Linked DNA regions of Candidatus Puniceispirillum marinum IMCC1322. The protein of the gene in region 1 interacts with the protein of each later gene in a pairwise test. Links are inferred from orthologs where the notes say so. Each region holds a gene or a part of one and is shown in the gene's direction. Other genes may lie near its edges.

Evidence for each region. The genes of interacting proteins can lie anywhere in the genome.
Region 2: the proteins of SAR116_RS09380 (region 1) and def interact in binary tests that used the Escherichia coli proteins (3 or more experiments, as listed by UniProt). The link is inferred for Candidatus Puniceispirillum marinum IMCC1322 from one-to-one orthologs.

What each region holds. Positions count from the first base shown.
Region 1 is NC_014010.1:2,022,407-2,025,621, forward strand. The notes cover bases 190-3,015. They hold SAR116_RS09380 (aspartate-semialdehyde dehydrogenase), read left to right. Parts: upstream 190-998; coding sequence 999-2,033; downstream 2,034-3,015. Other genes in these bases: leuB (3-isopropylmalate dehydrogenase), read left to right, coding at 190-926; pdxY (pyridoxal kinase), read right to left, coding at 2,101-2,916. Outside these bases: more of leuB, read left to right, coding at 1-189; sdhC (succinate dehydrogenase, cytochrome b556 subunit), read left to right, coding at 3,064-3,215.
Region 2 is NC_014010.1:1,647,857-1,650,934, forward strand. The notes cover bases 1-2,839. They hold def (peptide deformylase), read left to right. Parts: upstream 1-1,072; coding sequence 1,073-1,606; downstream 1,607-2,839. Other genes in these bases: SAR116_RS07690 (DNA recombination protein RmuC), read right to left, coding at 1-811; fmt (methionyl-tRNA formyltransferase), read left to right, coding at 1,619-2,578; truA (tRNA pseudouridine(38-40) synthase TruA), read left to right, coding at 2,575-2,839. Also shown: more of truA, read left to right, coding at 2,840-3,078. UniProt on the Escherichia coli protein: Removes the formyl group from the N-terminal Met of newly synthesized proteins. Requires at least a dipeptide for an efficient rate of reaction. N-terminal L-methionine is a prerequisite for activity but the enzyme has broad specificity at other positions.

The sequences.
Region 1 (3,215 bases):
CTGATTCAATGAGCGCTGATGCGGTGCTGTTTGGTGCTGTTGGTGGTCCGCAATATGACGATCTGGCATTCGAGTTGAAGCCCGAGCGCGGCTTGCTTCGGTTGCGCAAAGAGATGGATCTGTATGCGAATCTGCGTCCGGCGATTGTGTTTCCGGCTCTGGTTGATGCGTCATCGCTGAAACCCGATCTGGTATCAGGCCTTGATATCATGATTCTGCGCGAATTATGTGGCGGTTCGTATTTCGCCGAGCCACGCGGCATTGATGTGCGCGAAGATGGTAGCAAGCTTGGCTATGACACCAATGCCTATTCAACGCCGGAAATTGAACGTATTGGCCGTGTTGGCTTTGATCTGGCGCGCAAGCGTAATGGCCGTCTGACCTCGGTTGAAAAATCCAATGTCATGCATTCGGGCGTGCTATGGCGTGAAGTGATGATAAGATTGCATGGCGAAGAAGGTGAAGGTGTCGAGCTGTCGCATATGTATGCCGATAATTGCGCGATGCAGTTGGTACGCGCGCCAAAGCAGTTTGACGTGATCGTGACGGATAATCTGTTTGGCGATCTGTTGTCTGATTGTGCGGCGATGCTGACCGGTTCGCTAGGTATGTTGCCATCTGCATCGCTTGGCGATATTGATCCAGATACAGGCATTCCTGCGGCGATGTATGAGCCTGTGCATGGGTCAGCCCCAGATATTGCGGGTAAAGGCCTTGCCAATCCGCTAGCACAGTTCATGAGTTTTTCAATGATGCTACGGTACAGTTTTGGTCAGGCCGAAGAAGCCGATCTGCTGGAACAGGCGGTTAGCGATGCGCTGGCAGTCAAACGCACAGGCGATATCATGACGCCCGGTTGTGAACAGACTGGCACCGATGGCATGACCGCCGCGGTGATTGACGCCATGGATCGTCTAGCACGTTAATTGCTATATAATTTGACCTGAATTTGTCTGGCTTTGTCAAAGCCGGATTCGAGATATTAAGAGGATTTTGATATGGGATATAGAGTTGCCGTCGTTGGCGCCACTGGTGCTGTTGGACGTGAAATGCTGCAAACCCTTGCCGAGCGTAATTTCCCCGCCGACAAGGTCTATGCACTGGCATCGTCAAAATCGGTTGGCCGCGAATTGTCCTATGGTGAAGATGACATTGTGACAGTCGAAGCGCTGGATAAATTTGATTTTAGCACAGCTGATATCGCGCTGTTTTCGGCAGGTGGTGATACGTCAAAGGCCTATGCGCCAAAAGCAGGTGAAGCTGGTTGTATCGTGATTGATAATTCGTCAGCTTTTCGTATGGATGACGATGTGCCACTGATCGTGCCGGAGGTTAATCCCGACGCCATTGAAGGCACAACGGTAGCCAAGGGTGGCCGTAATATCATTGCCAATCCGAATTGTTCGACAGCACAGCTTGTGGTGGCGTTAAAGCCGCTACATGACGCATTTGGCGTGCGCCGTGTTGTGGTCTCAACCTATCAGGCAGTGTCAGGTGCCGGCCGTCCCGCAATGGATGAACTGTTCAATCAGACCAAGGGTATTTTTGTGAATGACGCGGTAAAACCCGAATTATTCACCAAGCAGATTGCCTTTAATGCAATTCCGCATATTGATGTGTTCATGGATGATGGCTTTACCAAAGAAGAATGGAAAATGAACGCCGAAACCAAGAAAATCTTGGATCCGTCAATTGATCTGGTCGCGCATTGCGTGCGGATTCCGGTCTTTATCGGCCATAGTGAAGCGGTCTTTATCGAAACCGACAAGCCGATCAGCGATAAATCGGCTCGGACGCTGTTGCGGGATGCACCGGGTGTGGTGGTGATTGATCATCGGGCCAATGAAGGCTATGTCACACCGCATGAAGCGGCTGGCGAAGATGCTGTTTATATCAGCCGGATCCGCAGTGATCCGACAGTCAAAAACGGCCTTGTTTTCTGGTGCGTTTCAGACAATCTGCGCAAAGGCGCAGCGTTGAATTCGGTGCAGATTGCCGAACTGGCTATCGAGCGCGGCATTTCCGGTCGCTAGGAAAACCCCGAACAGATGGTTCATCTGTGACGACGCATTTGGTCTATATAAATAAAGAGTATATCATCTAGCTGGTGGTTCTAAACAGATCCAGATTTTCCAGCAGTGCCAGCTCTTTTGGGTTGGGGCTTCGGGCAATCACGGCCTGGGCAAGATGGCTGGCGCGCGCGGTGGCATCGCTAAGAGGCACGCCCTGAACCAGCCCACCAGCCAGTAAGGATGTGAACAGATCACCACTGCCAGATATGCCAGCTAACCGTTTCTTATGTTGCCAGCTTTTATGGACTGAGCGCGTGATCAGAATGTCATGCACAAGATCATCATCATTGGTTATGCCAGTTGCGATAACGGCTGTCAGCCTCGCTTGCGATGCCAGCAGATGTTGTCCCGCCTTGATGGCGCTGTCACTGCCAGCAACGGGCATGCCTGATAGATAGGTAAGCTCGAACTGATTCGGGGTGATGATATCGGCCAGCGGTAGCAGCTGGTCAATCATCCGGTCAGCCAATGACTGATCGATATATAATGTATCGGCATCGCCTAGCACCAGATCACAGATATAGGTACCACTGGCCCCGGCAGCGCGCCAGTTGCTAATCAAGCTGGCGATATGGGCAATCTGATCGGCATGGCCAAGATAACCGCTGATGACAGCATCGATATCAGGGATAATATCGAGCGTCACCAGTCCATTCAGAATCGCGGCGATATGATCGGCTGGCGTCGCCTGACCGGCAAAGATACCATAACCTGGATGCGCGGCCAGCATGACGGTGTTTACGGCAAGCGGGTGAATGCCCATACTGGTCAGAACGGGCGTGGCAACACTATTGCCTACAAACCCATAGGTGACAGACGATTGAATTGATAAAATGCGCTTCATGAAGTGATCCTAGCGCTCATGATTGATCTAATGGCTACTTTATTTTGGATATGGTGTGAACTAATTCATTATGTCTATCGCTTTATAATTGACTAAAATAGGTGGGAAAACATATACCATCATAATTCCTAGTTAATGAGGCCTTTTATGTCAAAGCCGCGTCCCCTGTCGCCGCATTTACAAATCTATAAACCGCAGATGACATCGGTCTTGTCGATTTGTCACCGGGCTACAGGCGTTGTGCTGGCAACAGGAACCGGATTGGTGTGCCTGTGGCTGATCGCGCTGGCGCTTGGCGA
Region 2 (3,078 bases), 370 kb from region 1 along the record:
CCCGCACCGTATGCAGGATCAGCATCAGATTATCCGGTCCTGCCATATAGACATGTTTGCGGCGGCTTTCGTCAACCAGACGCGGCAGTTGAATATTGATCTCGGCATAGACCGACTCGGATGGCAGAAACAGGATCGCGCTTTCGGCTGTTTCCCCCGGCACGATATATTTATCGGCAATGTCATTGATATGTTTTTTGACATCGGCTTCCAGCCCACGGCGCGCCATATCACGGCTTGGCTCATCAGCGGCATCGACAAGCCGCCTATAGCTTTCTAGCGGAAATTTGGAATCGATACAGATCGCACCTGGTGGGTTCGGCAAGGCCAGCAGGCAATCAACACGCTTGCCGTTACCCAATGTCGCCTGAAAGTCATAGGCACTATCCGGCAAGGCATCACGCACCAGATTTTCCAGCTGGACTTCACCGAAACTGCCACGCGCCTGCTTATTTGACAGAATGTTCTGCAACTGCGTAACCTGCCCACTCAGCGCTGAAATATGGGCATTGGCTTCGCTTATAACGACGAGCTTTTCCGCCATACCATTCAGCTGCTTATTTGTCCGTTCATTCTGATCGCGCATAGATTGTTCCAGCCTTGTGCCAATTCGGCCTTCGGTTTCGGACATTTGCGAGGCAATGACGCGTTGCAATTCAGCCGACTGGTTGGACAGCTGCGATAGCTGGCCGCGCAATTCGGCCAGCCCGTCATCTGATTGCGGTGATGCTTTGTGCCGTGACATGCTGACAAATACCATCACAGCTATGATCGCGATAACCCCAAGCAGGATCATTTCAAGCGCTGACATCTACTGACCTCTTCTTTAGTCATTTGCCCAAACGAGATATTTCACGTCGGGATATTCCACCTGTCTCTTGATAGACTGTAACAGGAAAAAGCGCCATAACTCTATTGAACCATAGGCCAATCTAGCTACATTTAAGGCAAAATCTGCGTCGTCAAACTTGACGCGCAACGCCCCTTCTTCTAATGCAGGGGATATATTATTGCCTATTTAATTAGGCCTGATCAATTCTGCCTGATCAATTTTGAAGGACACGACACTATCATGGGTGCGCATGTAGCCAATATTCTAGACATTATTAAATTGCCCGACCCCGTGTTGCGCGAAAAGGCTGTTGCTGTGCCTGAAGTCACCGATGGCATCCGCAACCTGCTTGATGACATGGCCGTCACCATGTATGACGCACCGGGCATTGGCCTTGCCGCGCCACAGATCAATATTTCCGAGCGCCTTATCGTCATGGATTGCGGCAAGGATGAAACGCCCGAACTTTACAAGATGATCAATCCCGAGATTATCGAAACATCCGAAGACAAATCCATTCTCGAAGAAGGCTGCCTGTCGATCCCTGACCAGACCGCCGAAGTTACCCGGCCAGCAACCGTAACCGTGCGTTATACCGACATTGACGGCGACACCCAGATGCTGACCGCCGAAGGTCTGTTGGCTGCCTGTGTCCAGCATGAAATCGATCATCTGAACGGGGTTCTGTTTATTGACCATATATCGCGGCTGAAACGCGACATGATCATTCGCCGGGTGATGAAGGAAATGCGGCAATCATCGTCCAAATCTTAAGAGGCAAATCCAATGGGTAAATTGCGCATTGTCTATATGGGAAGTCCGGATTTCGCCATCCCCGCCCTTGATCTGCTGGCACAAAATCATGAAATATGCGCGGTCTATACACAGCCGCCACGCCGATCCGGTCGCGGTATGCAGGAACAGCCGGTGCCGCTTGCCCGCCATGCGCTTGATATGGGCTTGCCGGTATCTTGGCCAACCACGCTGAATGATAAAGATGTGCAAGACGAGCTTGCCGCCTATGATGCCGATCTGTTCATCGTCGTTGCCTATGGCTTGCTTTTGCCGCAAGCCGTTCTTGATATTCCGCGCTATGGCTGTCTGAACGGGCATGCCTCCTTATTGCCACGCTGGCGTGGTGCCGCCCCAATCCAGCGCGCCATCGAAGCTGGCGACAGTGAAACCGGCATTAGTATAATGTTGATGGAAGCTGGGCTTGATACAGGTCCGGTTCTGGCCACCCGCGCCATAGCCATCACAGACGACATGAATGCAGGCGATCTGCATGATGCGCTGGCCAGCCTGAACGCAACGCTTCTCAATGATACAGTGGCATCGCTTGATGACGCGCTGTTGCACCGCACGCCGCAAGCCAGCGACGGTGTGACCTATGCGGCCAAGATTTCCGGCGCTGATGCCCATATTGACTGGCAGACAAGCGCCGCCGAACTAGCCTGTCATATCCGTGCCTATGCGCCCTATCCGGGGGCATGGTGTAACGGGCCCAAAGGCCGCATTCGCATTCTTGAGGCGCAGCCTGCGCCTCTGCCGCATGATACCGCTGGCCAACCCGGTTCATTTGCCGGACAGGATGATAAAGGCAATATGCTGATGATGACAGGTGATGGCATCCTCTGCGTTACCCTTGTTCAGCCTGCTGGCAAAAAACCTATGCCATCACGCAACTTTCTCAATGGCGTTAAGCTGGCCATCGGCGACATGCTGTCAGGTAGCCACCCCACATGACACGTCGCATCTTCATAACCATTGAATATGATGGCGCGCCCTTTGTTGGCTGGCAACGTCAGGATAATGGCATCACTGTTCAACAGGAACTTGAAGAGGCCGCCTTTGCTTTTACCGGCGAAAAAATCAACGTTCAGGGGGCAGGCCGCACCGATTCAGGCGTCCATGCGCTGGGCCAGGTGGCGCATCTCGATGTGCCGGAAAAATTTGCTCCCAATCGTGTTATGGAAGCGCTGAATGCGCATCTGTCACACACAGCCATCAGCGTGCTTGACGCCTATGAGGTGCCCGATGATGCGCATGCGCGCTTTTCCGCAATCGGTCGGCGTTATCTATATCGTATCCTGCCCCGCCGCCAGCCCCCCGCACTTGATGCTGGCCGGGTCTGGCATCACAAACAGCCACTTGATGCCGATGCCATGCAGGCTGGTGCCGATATGCTGATCGGGCGGCATGATTTCAACAGCTTTCGCGCCGCCCAATGTCAGGCTGAATCGTCC